Regions from separate parts of the Arthrobacter sp. Cr_A7 genome, predicted to be linked through region 2. Evidence: riboswitches for the same ligand, from Rfam matches in the RefSeq annotation. Region 2 holds a riboswitch; the other holds the start of a gene.
The links. A riboswitch is a leader RNA that binds a small molecule or an ion and turns the genes downstream of it on or off. The one in region 2 is predicted to bind S-adenosylmethionine.
Positions count from the first base shown of each region.

Region 1: it holds a riboswitch for S-adenosylmethionine, as region 2 does, so the genes downstream of both, P2Q66_RS08700 (DUF1737 domain-containing protein) here and P2Q66_RS16580 (cobalamin-independent methionine synthase II family protein) in region 2, are expected to answer to the same signal.

Region 1 covers NZ_JARHXQ010000141.1:4,094-10,652, reverse strand. Annotated here, with positions in the region: gene P2Q66_RS08710 (O-succinylhomoserine sulfhydrylase) at 1-1,194, opposite strand, end outside; gene P2Q66_RS08705 (rhodanese-like domain-containing protein) at 1,195-1,605, opposite strand; gene P2Q66_RS08700 (DUF1737 domain-containing protein) at 1,602-1,880, opposite strand; SAM riboswitch class IV at 1,894-2,009, opposite strand; gene opgC (OpgC domain-containing protein) at 2,331-4,712, shown strand; gene P2Q66_RS08690 (hypothetical protein) at 4,786-5,040, opposite strand; gene P2Q66_RS08685 (TetR/AcrR family transcriptional regulator C-terminal domain-containing protein) at 5,267-5,971, shown strand; gene P2Q66_RS08680 (pyridoxamine 5'-phosphate oxidase family protein) at 6,006-6,470, opposite strand; gene P2Q66_RS08675 (aminodeoxychorismate lyase) at 6,498-6,559, opposite strand, start outside.
Region 2 covers NZ_JARHXQ010000280.1:12,183-18,741, reverse strand. Annotated here, with positions in the region: partial or broken gene P2Q66_RS16585 (uracil-DNA glycosylase) at 1-581, opposite strand, end outside; gene P2Q66_RS16580 (cobalamin-independent methionine synthase II family protein) at 799-2,004, opposite strand; SAM riboswitch class I at 2,018-2,122, opposite strand; gene P2Q66_RS16575 (M14 family zinc carboxypeptidase) at 2,336-3,397, shown strand; gene P2Q66_RS16570 (adenylosuccinate synthase) at 3,657-4,946, shown strand; gene P2Q66_RS16565 (YegP family protein) at 5,256-5,606, shown strand; gene P2Q66_RS16560 (sigma-70 family RNA polymerase sigma factor) at 5,902-6,453, shown strand; gene P2Q66_RS16555 (hypothetical protein) at 6,450-6,559, shown strand, end outside.

The DNA.
Region 1 (6,559 bases), on a different contig from region 2:
GGCCTGTTCCAGGTCCCGGATCAGGTCATCGGCGTCCTCAAGCCCCACGGACAGCCGCACCACGCCGTCGCTCAGGCCGATGGCGGCACGGCCTTCGGGCCCCATGGCACGGTGCGTGGTGGTGGCAGGATGCGTAATCAGGGACTTGGAATCGCCAAGGTTGTTGGAGATGTCGATGATGCGCAGCCCGTCCAGCAGCGCAAAAGCGGCTTCCTTGCCCGAGCGGCCGCCGGACGGAGCAAGCTCCAAAGTGAGCACCGTACCGCCGGCGCGCATCTGCTTGGCCGCAAGCTCGTACTGCGGGTGGGACTTCAGGAGCGGGTACTTCACCCAGCTCACGGCGGGCTGCTGCTCCAGCCACTCGGCGAGGCGCAGGGCGGTTGCGGAAGAGTGGTTGACGCGCAGGGCCATGGTCTCCAGGCCCTTGGTGAGGACCCACGCGTTGAACGCGGACAGCGACGGGCCGGTGTGGCGCATCAGCTGCTTGACGGGTCCGTCGATGAATTCCTTGGTGCCCAGGATGGCGCCGCCCAGCACCCTGCCCTGGCCGTCAATATGTTTGGTGCCGGAGTAGACGATAACGTCGGCTCCGAGCTGGCCGCAGCGCTGCAGCAGGGGAGTGGCAAAGACATTGTCGACGACGACGGTGGCACCCGCGGCGTGCGCGAGTTCGCTGACCGCGGCGATGTCCACGATCTCCTGCATCGGGTTGGACGGCGATTCGAAGAAGACGGCGGTGGTGGGCTGGGACAGGGCCTCACGCCACTGCTCCAGGTCCGGCCCGTCCACGAAGACCGTCTCCACGCCCCAGCGGGGCAGGATTTCGTTCAAAATCACGAAGCAGGACCCGAACAGCGAACGGGCGGCAACAACGCGGTCGCCGGCAGCCAGCAACGCGCCGAGGGCAGTAAAGACGGCGGACATGCCCGACGCCGTCGCAAAGCACGCCTCGGTGCCCTCGAGCAGGCGGAGCCGCTCCTGGAACGTGGCCACCGAAGGGTTGCCGTACCGGGAGTAGACGAAGCGCTCGTCCTCACCAGTGAATGCCCGCTCGGCGGCGGCAGCGGATTCGTACACGAAGCCCGAATTCAGGAACACGGCCTCGCTGGTTTCCTGGAAGTTGGTGCGGTCCAGCCCGCCGCGGACGGCCTGGGTGTCAGGGCTCCAGCCGGCGGCGTCGTTATTGAAGGTCACTTAGTTCTTTCCCAGGTTGGTCGGCAGGCCGCGGTTCTTCCAGCCGTTGACGGTGCGTTCGCCGTAGCGGTCCGGCTCACCCTCGAAGCCCTCCAGGACGTTGTACGAGGTGAAACCGGCCTGGGTGGCGGCGATGGCCGCGGAGATGGAGCGCTGGCCGGAGCGGCAGATGAACAGCAGCTCGGTCCCGTTGTCCTCCGGCGCCTGCTGGCTCAGGTCTTTGATGAAATCGGGGTTGGGAATGCCGCCCGGGAACGTCCACTGGATGAACAGGGGATCATTGTCAGTGGCCTTGGTGTCCGGAATGCCGATGTGGGCCCATTCGCCCTCGGTGCGCACATCCACCAGGATGGCGCCCTGCTCCAGCTTGGCCCAGGCCTCCTCAGGCGTCAGGTCTCCTGCGTAGCTCATGCGTGGCCCTCGCCGTCGAACTCGAGGTCCTCGGTGCCTGACTCCAGGTTGTCAACAGCAGTGGCGACGGCGGCATCAGCCGAAGCGATGGCCGCCGGCAGGACCAGGGCCTGGGCAACGATGACGCTGCTGCCGTTGAACGTTGCTGCCGGGCTGCCGTGCAGGACATAGCCCTCGGCCAGCGCGGTTGAGATCCGCTCGCAGAATGCGCGGTCGTCCGGGCCGCTGATAAGGCGGTAGGACAGCTTTTCTTCAGGGGCAGGTGCGTCAGACACGACGGATCTCCTTCTCTCACGCTTGCAGCTCGAATCGGTCGATATGCCGAGTATTCACCTGAGGCACCCCGCCGCGAAAGGGAGGGTTGCCGACCGGCCAGTCAGGGCTTGGCGCCGGTACTCATTACTCCCCAAAAACGTAACATCTGGCACGCGGAGCCGCACCGCCGCCGTCGTCATGTTCCGTAACTGAACGGTCCGGGCCGTGGTGGGCGACGATGCGCACCTCAGCAAGGGGACGTCCGACGGCGGTATCGCCGCAGGTGGGCGGGCGTTCCTTACCGTCCGCCAGGCCTGCGTCCGGATAGAGTTCACGTGGGGCATCGCCCCGTCACCAGGTCATCAGCAGGGGGTCCCATCAGCATGCGTACAGCCGTGCCTCGAGTCCGCGCCGGGTCATCCACCGTGCCCCTCCACCGGAAAACCCTGGCACTCCTCGCCGTGGTGCTGATGGCCCTCATCGCCGTAGTGCTCCCCGCCGGGACCGCGCAGGCCGCACGGAGCTTTCCGGAAGAGGGGAAGCCGCTGCTGGGCGCAGTCCTTGAATGGGGCGAGGATACCGCCGCCGATTTTGCGGGCCGCTTGGGTGCGTCACCGGCCGTTTTTGGCCATGACATCACCTTTCCCTACCGTCCATCCGAGCAGGACGACATTGAGGGCTTCCTGGAGCAGTCCTCGCTGCAGGGCGCCCACGCGATGCTCACGGTGAAACCGACGGTGCCGCTGGATCAGATTGACGGCGCGGCCGCGAAAGCCTTCGCCGGCGAGGTGCGGGAGCTTGCTTCCACCTTCAAGGGCCAGTTGCTGATCCGGTTTGCCCCGGACATGAACGCAAGCTGGGTTGAATGGGGACAGCAGCCCGCTGCCTACCGCGCAGCGTTCCAGGCCGTGACGGCGGCGTTCCGGGAGGCTGACGGCGGCACGGTGATGGTCTGGGAACCCTACCTGGGCACGGACTATCCGTTCGGCCGGAACCGGAACGCGCCTGCGCAGGGAAGTGAAGGGTTCGCGCTGCTTGACACCAACGGTGACGGCCAGTGGGACGGCGCAGATGCAGCCTACGCCCCCTACTATCCCGGGGACGATGCGGTGGATTGGGTGGGCCTGACGGCCTATCACGACGACACAGCCGGCGGTGCGGCGGTCAATACCGTCCCCCGCGCGGGGGAGCTGCAGGAGATGCTGACGGCCTCCGGCGGGGAAAACTTCTACGCCACCTATTCGGAGGGGCGCGACAAGCCGTTCCTCCTGCAGACCGCCGCGTTTTACAGCCCGGCTTCCGGTGGAGCCCCGGAAGCGGACATCAAAACGAGCTGGTGGGACCAGGTGGTGGGGACGGCCACTGATGCCGGGTTCCGCATGACGGGGGCGGTGATGTGGGACGAGCGGACCAGTACCCGGGACACCGGAGTGGCAAGCATCGACTGGCTGCTCACCGGAAACCCGGGCATCGCCAAGGCCGCCTTGGGCAGGCTTGAAGCGTCCCCCATCGTCACCGGCCCCGTCACCGAGGTCAGCTCCGGCAGTGCGTTCGTGCGGGCAAACACCCTCACCGGGGCGGCTGCGTGGACAGTGGGTGCGGCGCTCCTCATCCTCCTGGTTGCCCTGTGGCAGATTCCCCGCCGGGTCAATGCCGCAACGGCGTGGGGATACTCAGACCCGTCCAGCAGGGATTCCCGGGTGGATATGCTGCGCGGCCTGGCCATTGTTTTTGTTGTGGTCAACCACCTGGGCATGACCTCGCTGTTCCAGTTGCTCACGCAGGAAGCGGTGGGGTTCGTCTCGGGCGCCGAGTTGTTCGTCCTGTTCTCCGGCCTGGTGGTGGGCATGGTGTACGGACCCAGGGCCAAGGACGACTTCGGAACGGTGGTGGACCTCACCTCGCGGAGGGCGGGCAAGCTCTACCTGACCGCACTGATAGTCCTCATCGGCGTCTTCCTGGCCTCACTGCTGCCGATCTTCCGGACCGACGCCCTGACCACCTTCGTGGACCAGGGAACCGGCGGCGCGGGGCACGACGGCGCCGGGCGCACCTATGACCTCTACGCGGGCATGGAGTCCCTGTTCCAGTTTCCGGTGCCGCCACAGGTGCTCCCTGCCATCCTGCTGCTGCAATTTGGCCCGTGGCAGTTCAACGTGATGGGACTTTACGTGGTGCTGCTTCTGGTCAGCCCGCTGATCCTCGCGGCGCTCAACCGCGGCAAAGCCGTCTGGGTGCTGGCCGCTGCCCTGGCGGTTTACGCCGTAGGCTCGCTGACCCGCTTCCGGCTCCTGCCGTCGCAGTTCGAGGACTCGTTCCCGCTGCTCGTATGGCAGGTGCTGTTCGTGATCGGACTGGTGGCGGGGTACCACCGGCGCAGCATCGTTGCCTGGCTCTCGGCGAGGCTCTGGGTGGTGGCCGCGTGCACCGCCGTCGCACTGCTGTTTGCGTTCCTCTCCTGGGGCAACCCCTACCTGGCCAACGGCTTTGACACCCGCCTCGCCATCATCCCGGACACCCTGTACCGGTCGCTCTATGATCTGCTGTTCTCCCGGACGTACCTTGCGCCGGGACGGCTGCTCAACGTCCTGGTCCTGGTGGTGGCGGCCTACGCCTTCCTCACCGCGTACTGGAAACCCGTGCAGCGCACGCTCGGATGGTTCCTGATTCCGCTGGGCCGCGCCACCCTCTACGTGTTCATCATGCACGTGGTGCTGATCGCCGTCGTTGCCAATATCCCGGCCCTGCAGCAGGAGAACGTGCTGCTTAACACTGCCGCTTACGCCGCGGTACTGGGACTCCTGTGGGTCATGGTCCGGAGCAGGTTCCTCTTCCGGATCATTCCCACGTAGGTGGGCCCTAAGAAACTGAAAGGGCGTGAATCGCCGGCCAGGTGCCGGCGGTTCACGCCCTTTGTGTGGGCTCTTAGACGAGTCCGGGGTAGCTGGTCATGATGTAGTCCGCGGCGGCGGGGCCCTTCATGCGCAGGCCGGTGTGCCCCGGCGTGATCCTGTTTTTCATGGCCGCCCAGAATTTTGACTCCGGACCGGGGGCCTGCTGGTTGATGAAGCACCAGCTGGTGTAGAGGCCGTAAAGGCGGTCCTGGTCCAGCGTTGAGTCGGAGGATTGGTCGATGTAGGTGGCTTCGTGGAGGAAAAGGTCGAACTGCGAATTAGCCATGACGGCGTCCCTTCGCTAAGTGCGTGGCGCCGCCGTTCGGCTACAGCAGCAAGCCTCAACTGCCGTGCACGGGGCAATGGAGTGTGAGGTGGGCCCCGAAAGAAATGAGGTCCGGATGCGGCGTAAACGCTGCATCTACAATGTAGACTTTACTCGTAGACTACAGATACAGCAAGCGTCTGGAATTACCCCTGGACCATGCACCGCCCCTCCCAGGATGGAAACAATGGCTTCCCCGAAAAGCGCTCCGGCCGCCGACCGCAAGGCCAGGCTGAGCCGGGAACTGGTGTTGGCCACGGCCCTGGAACTCGTGGACGCCGAAGGCCTGGACGCGCTGACCATGCGCCGCCTCGGCCAGGAACTTGGCCGGGATCCCATGAGCCTTTACCGCTACGCCGAGAACCGGGCCGCACTGCTGGACGGGGTCTCCGAACTGGTGCTCAACGAACTCCCTGTCCACGAAGAAGACCCGGACTGGAAAGCCCAGCTCCGGCAGATTGCCCACAATCTTCGGCTGCTGGCGCTGCAGCACCCGAACGTGGTGCCGCTGCTGGTGACCCGGCCGCTGTCCACGCCGCTGGGCCTCCGGCCGCTCGGCACCCTGCGTCCGCTCGAACAGATCCTCGCGCTGCTGGTCGGGGCAGGATTTTCGCCGCCGGACGCGTTGCACGTCTACCGCGCGTACTACGGCTTCCTGTATGGGCACATCCTGAACGAGCTGCAGGAATTCGTGGTGGACCCGGAGGAGAACGAGGTACTGCTGCGGCTGGGGCTCCACCGGTTGCCTGCCAAGGAATTCCCCCTGCTCCGCGCGCTGGCGCCGGCACTCGCGGAGTACGACGGCTCGGCCGAACTCGACCAGGGGCTCACTATCCTGCTGTCCGGGCTGGAATCCCAGCTCTCGCTGCAGCCTGCGCATTCCCCGGCTTAGCTGCCCGGCCTGTGGCGGTGAACCACCTGGGCACCTACTCGAACGAGGCCCGTCTCCGGTCCTGAACGCGCGTGTTCCAGACATCCGGCCGGGTGACCTTGAAACGGCGGCCGGTAAGTGCGCGTGCTGACAGGCGGATGTAGTGGACCTTCTCGCCCGGCTGCCATGGCTCCAGCCCCAGGCTGTCCACGGCGTCCTTGTCAGCCTGGTCCTCAATGATCCCTCTGCCGCCGCGCGCCACCACGCTCCAGGCCTCTTCGGTGTGGGGGTCGTAACCGTCGATTTCGAGGGCAGCGGGCCGTTCCTCCTTTGCGTTCCAGAGCTTGGTGACTCCGGAGGTGCGGAAGACGATGCTCCGGCGGTGGACTACGTAGTTGACCGGGAAGATCTCGGGGTGGCCGTCCACCACAACGGCCAGGCGGCCAAGGGTGTCACTGTCCAGCAAGTCCCAGCACTCATCAAAGGTCAGATTCCCGGTGGGCTGCTCGTGAGTAGTCATGACCACACCCTACGGCCCTGGAAATCGTTATTGAATACCGGCGAACAATTCGTTCAGCTCCGCGGTCAGCTCCTTCTGGAGCGAAGGCG
Region 2 (6,559 bases):
CGCATGTCCTCGAGGTACTCTTCCTGGCGGGCCGGGGAACCGGCGAAAGCGCGTCCGCTCAGGGACCGCACCTTGTAGGTCTTCAGACCGCGGCGCCAGAGCAGCGGCACCTCGGTCTTCAGCAGCAGGTTGGCCAGGCGGTTGGCTTCGGTGCCGTGGGCCACGATCACCGAGGCGCGCGGGACCAGCGCCAGGAACTTCAGCAGCGGCTTGAGGCCGGCCTGGATCTGGTCCGGGGTGAACTTCCCGTTGACCTCGCCCGGGACGTGCCAGGGGTGCACGTTCCAGGGCATGACGAACTCGGGGCGAAGGCCCAGCTTCCACTGGATGCCGAGCATCCGGGTAGCGGCGTCCTGGTCTCCCGGGGTGATGAAGCCGGACTCGTCGGCCCCTCCGATGTTCGAGAACAGGCTGATAATGCGGCATTCGTCCACGTCATGCATGGGGTCGACGTAGGGCACTACCGTGCCGGGCCGGGTCTCCTGCAGGGAATCGCACAGTTCATTGACGGCGGCAACATTGGGTTCGTAACGGCGGCTCAGGAGCTGCTCATGGAAAGATTCGGGGGCCAGGGCTGTCATGTAGTGCTGGATCTCCTGCGGGGATTGGCGGTGCTGCCGCCGGCGGATATGGGCGCACGAAGGCGCCACACATGAGCGGCGGTTGAGATGGGGTGGACCGATTCCGGGTCGGCCTGTTCCAGTTTAGCAAGCCCGGAGAAACGAAACGCCGGTCCCCTGCATCCAATACTGTGGAGCAGGGAACCGGCGGTCCTGGCTGGCGGAGAAGGGGCGGCTGTTACCAGAGCCGCTTGGTTGCCCGGCGGGCGCCTTCTCCCAGTGCTTCAAGCTTGGCGACGGCGATCTGGGGGTGGACGCGCCCGCCCAGGCCGCAGTCCGTGGACGCAATGACGTTCTCGCGGCCAACTACCTCGGCGAAACGGACAATGCGGTCTGCCACGAGGTCCGGGTGCTCCACCACGTTGGTGGCGTGCGAGACGATGCCGGGGATGATGACCTTGCCCTCGGGGAGCTTCGTGTCCTCCCACACCCGCCACTCGTGTTCGTGGCGGACATTGGCGGCCTCAAAGGAGTACCCGCCGGCGTTGATCTGCAGCATTGTGTCCACCAGGTCCGCGAACGGGAGGTCGGTGGTGTGGGGGCCGTGCCAGGAGCCCCAGCAGAGGTGGAAGCGCACCTGCTCCTCGGGAAGGCCGCGGAGGGCGTAGTTCAGCGCTTCCACCCGGATCTGCGTGAATTTGAGGTAGTCCTCAACGGTGGGTTCCGGACTGATCTGGTCCCAGTTCTCAGCGATGGAGGGGTCATCGATCTGCAGCGTGAGGCCGGCGTCCACGATGGCCTTGTACTCCTCGCGGAGTACGTCCGCGCAGGCGTAGATGTACTCCTCCTCCGTGGCGTAGTACTCGTTGGTGATCCGTGATGCGCTGCCGGGGGAGAGCGCTGCCACGAATCCTTCCTTCAATCCGGTTGCGGCAAGGCCGGCCTTGAGGTTGGCGATGTCCGAGGCCACCGCCTCCTGGCCCGTGTACACCAGCGGTCCCGTGACCTTCGGGAACGGCTTGGCGCCGCCGGTGAAGATGCCGCTGGTGGGATCGTTGTAGGCCTCGGCAAAAAGGACGCGGTCGCGGCGGTGGATGAATCCCGTCAGCTGGACGTTGCCGGGGGTGGATTCCTTCGGCTCAACGGCCCATGTGGCGTCATTGTCCAGTTCCAGGCCGCCCATCCGGGCAAATGAGTAGGACCACCATGCGCCGTAGTCCACAGCGGCGGACATCGCGTGGCCGTACTCGCCGTCGTTCGGAATATCGATGCCCAGGCTTTGCTGACGCTGGACCAGGTCCACAACGGAAGCGGTGAGGAGTTCGTTGTATCCCTCCACGTCGGCCGGGTTTTCCTCGCGCGCCGCGTTGGCGGCGATAAGCTCGGGCGTGCGCGGCAAGGAACCTGCGTGGGTAACGCGGATGTGGTCGGTATTCAGGGACATGCTGGATTTTTCCTTTCCATCGGTCCTGGCAGTAGCACCTTCTGCGGGCAGGACGTCCTGCCCTGACGGGTTGCTGCGGCGTCATTGAGCCAGGTCTCTTGGCCGCTCCGGATGGTTCACCCTCACTTAAATCCAGCAATGCGGGCGGGGGCAAATTCGCTTCGCCATATGTCGCGCCGCGTTGACAGCTTTCGATTCGTAATAACTGGGTGCGGATAACCGTCATGTCCATTGACAGGTTTTGTCCAGCTTGGTTGGCTGATGTCACAGCCGGCAATGGGGGACATAGCGGGCTGGACGCACCTAATGCACTCGAAAGAGGTAACGCACCGTGAGAAAAACCCTGGCAACTTTCAGGACCCTGGCCGCCGGAGCCCTTGCTCTTGCCGTCGTGGCAGGACCCGCACCGCTCGCCCAGGCAGTAGGTGAAGGCCCTAACTACGACGGCAACGGCCAAATCACCACCTCGAAGCTGGCTACGTATGACCAGATGGTTTCCTTCCTGAAGGACCAGGACGCCCGACAGTCCGCCATGGAGCTCGAGGTCATCGGCCAGACCGTCAAGGGGCGCGACATCCACCTGGTGAAGTACATCTCGGACCCGGCCAAACCCACCATCCTGTACCTCACGCAGCAGCACGGCAATGAGCAGCTCACCACCGAGGGCGCCCTGGAATTCGTCAAGCACCTCGGGACGGGCAAGTCGGAGGCCATCCTGGACGGTGTGAACATCCTGATCGTTCCCATGCTCAACGCCGATGGCGCCATGGGGGACGTGAACTTCCCGCTGGATGACTACCTGGCCAAGGGCGACCGGAACATGACCCGCTACAACGCCGAGGAAGTGGACCTCAACCGCGACCACGTAGACAAGGTCCAGCCGGAAACCCAGGCGCTGCACAACAATGTGATGCGCCAGCACAAGATCGACTACATGATCGACCTGCACCACCAGGGCACACGCAGCGAACGCGACGGAAAGCTGGTCTCGGGGTCCATCCTGTACCCAACCACACCCAACGCCGATCCTGCCGTGGTGGAAAAGTCCAAGCAGCTGGGCGCCGTGGTGTTCAACAACGTCGATTCCACCGGCTGGGGCCACCTGGGCAAGTATGTGGGTGGCAGCGCCGAAACCATCAGCCGCAATGGGATTGCCGTTGAGTACAGCATCGCAACCTTGCTCTTCGAAATGCGTGGCATGTCCGACCACTATGCGGACGGCGTCGCCCTGGGCCTGCGCAGCAACGGTTACCTGATCCAGCAGACCGTGACCACGCTGACTGCAACCGCGGCAGCAATTGCGGATGGCTCCATCGCCGACGCCGACACCTCCTTCTGGGACAGCCTTGCCACCCAGACGTCCCGGCCGGGCGAGGAAGCCGACGGCGAGTAACCATAACGCCCACCCGCCGCGGTCCTTGCCTGCAGGAGTCCTTTACCCTGCAAGAAGGACCGCGGCGGCCCAACGAGTGGACAAAGTCGCTCATCGGCTAAACTTGGGTGGTAAGAGCCCCGGAACTCTTGCATCGCTGCCCCGTCCCGCGGACCAGCGACGGCCGGTCCATTCGGGGCATTCTCATGAACGGCGCCGCACCGGGCAAGCCACCTCCATGGCCGGGCCCGGGCAGCCCGAACGAATGGGGGAGGATCCCATGCCAGCAATTGTGATCGTAGGAGCCCAGTGGGGCGACGAAGGAAAAGGCAAGGCCACTGACCTTCTGGGCGGCCGCGTTGACTACGTCGTCAAGCCCAACGGCGGCAACAACGCCGGGCACACCGTCGTCGTAGGCGGTGAAAAGTACGAACTCAAGCTGCTGCCGGCAGGCATTCTCAGCCCCAACGCGGTTCCCATTATCGGCAACGGCTGCGTGGTGAACCTCGAAGCGCTCTTCCAGGAAATCGAAGGACTGCAGGCCCGCGGCGCAGACACCTCCAAGCTCCGGGTTTCCGCGAACGCCCACCTCGTGGCCCCGTACCACCAGGTCCTGGACAAGGTGACCGAGCGGTTCCTGGGAAGCCGAGCCATCGGAACCACCGGACGCGGCATCGGCCCGGCTTACATGGATAAAGTGGCCCGGCTGGGCATCCGCGTGCAGGACGTCTTTGACGAGTCCATCCTCCGCCAGAAGGTGGAGGGCTCCCTGCGCCAGAAGAACGAGCTGCTGGTGAAGGTCTACAACCGCCGCAGCGTCCTGGTGGAGGAAATCGTGGAGTACTTCCTCTCCTTCGCCGAGCGGCTCCGTCCGCTGGTCATCGACAGCACCCTGGTCCTGAACACGGCGCTCGATGAGGGCAAGGTGGTCCTGATGGAAGGCGGCCAGGCAACCTTCCTGGACGTGGACCACGGGACCTACCCGTTCGTCACCTCCTCCAACCCCACTGCCGGCGGCGCCTCGGTGGGTTCCGGCATCGGCCCAACCCGCATTTCCCGCTCCATCGGCATCATCAAGGCGTACACCACACGCGTGGGCGCCGGTCCGTTCCCCACCGAGCTTTTCGACGAGATGGGCATGTACCTGCAGAAGACCGGCGGGGAATTCGGCGTCAACACCGGGCGCCCGCGCCGCTGCGGCTGGTACGACGCCGTCCTGGCCCGCCATGCATCCAGGGTCAACGGCTTCACGGACTACTTCGTCACCAAGCTGGACGTCCTCACCGGCATCGAGCAGATCCCCGTGTGCGTGGCCTACGACGTGGACGGCGTGCGCCATGACGAGATGCCCATGACGCAGACCGAGTTCCACCACGCCAAGCCCATCTTCGAATACTTCGAAGGCTGGACCGAGGACATCACGGGTGCCCGCACCCTTGCTGACCTGCCCGAGAACGCCCGCAACTACGTGCTGGCCCTGGAAAAGCTGTCCGGCACGCGGTTCTCCGCCATCGGCGTGGGCCCGGACCGTGACCAGACCATCGTGGTGAACGACCTTATCAACGACTGACGTGTGGGCCCACGCCCGCAGGGTTCCCTGGCCGAGCTTGCGAGGCTAGGGAGTGGGTGGGGACGACGACGGCGGGTCACCCGAGTGGGTGGCCCGCCGTTTGTCTTCCCAAAAGTATGGCAATTTACATAGGGTTAACCCGGCTGGTCTTGTGAGGCTGCGTCATTGGACGACAGACTTATCAACACCACGTGATGCAATCACCAATTCGTTCGACCAAACCCGCGGGAACATGCGCAGCACCGCGCACAGACCAGCTGGTGACAAGGATGTCGCCGGGCAGGATCCCGCAGACCGGAAGGATTTCTTATGGCCGGAAAGTTCGAAGCTTTTGTCGATTCAGATTCGTTTTTCAGGTTCCGGCTTCTGGCCCCCGATGGCACGGTGATGGCGGTGTCCGGGCCTTTTGAGGACAAGTCCGCACTCGCCGCCGGGATCGCCGCCGTCCGTGAATGCGCAGGTACCGGTCTGGTCACCGATCTTTGCCCTGCCGGGGCAGTAACCAGGAGCTCCGCCGCGGCTCCCGCTGTTGCTCCAATGAGGCCCCAGGCCGACTGCGATGACCAGCGCGTCCCCGCCAGGGTGCACGCTTTTACGATCGCCAAGGAACCGCGCCGGCAGGGGAGTGCACCGCGCTGGATCCCGGCCGCGGCCCGCTGAACCTCCTCCAAAAAGTTTTGGAAAGTTTTTTCAGGAACGCGTAACCCTTTCGCCGTCGTCAGCGATTACCCCTATGTAGCGCCGGTCTGGAACTTGTCCCCCATCACGTTCCAGACCGGCTCTTTCATTGATCCGGTGGCAGGGGCAGCTGCCTCATGCCGGAACCGGTGACGCCCGTGGCGGTCCCGGCGCAGTGGTTACCGAGGGGTAAAGTAATGCGGGGAAAAGCCGTTCCACCCCCGTGGAAGGCCTTCCCGGGCAAACAACCCCCTCTTTGACTGAAAGCACTACGTCCGTGACCGATGCACTGACCGACGAGGCTTTGCGGGACGAATCCCGCCAGGCTGACGTGTTCAGCCTCGTCTACCGGACGTATGCATCACAGGTTCTGGGCTATCTCACAGCCCGGGGAGTCGAGGATCCGGAGGCGGCAATGCAGGAGGTGTTCCTCTCCGTCCTGCCCCGGCTGGGCACTGTGCACGGCGGCGCCGCAGGACTTCGCACATTCATTTTTTCTGTAGCCCACGCCCGTATGGTCGATGACCACCGCCGGCAGAACCGCACCCCCGCAAAACTGCCGTTCGAGCCCGAACTGGACCAGCGGGAAGACTCATCGGCCGAAGACGTGGCGCTGGAGCGCATCTCCCCGCAGGAGGTCCTCCGGCTGCTGGACGGACTTCCCGGTGACCAGCGGGAAGTGCTGTCGCTTCGCCTGGTGGCCGGGCTCACCGTTGAGCAGGCGGCCGAGGCCATGGGCAAAACGGCGGGGGCCGTGAAGCAGCTTCAGCGGCGCGCGCTCCTCAAGCTGCGGGAGCTGTCCGGCGTGAAGGAGTACCTCACACCATGACGCGCTCCCCGGACAGCCTGCACCACCTGGTGGATGACATGCTCAGTGACGCCGGCCAGGCCGGCGATTCCGATCTCCGTAGCATCCTCCTTTCACTCGGATCTTT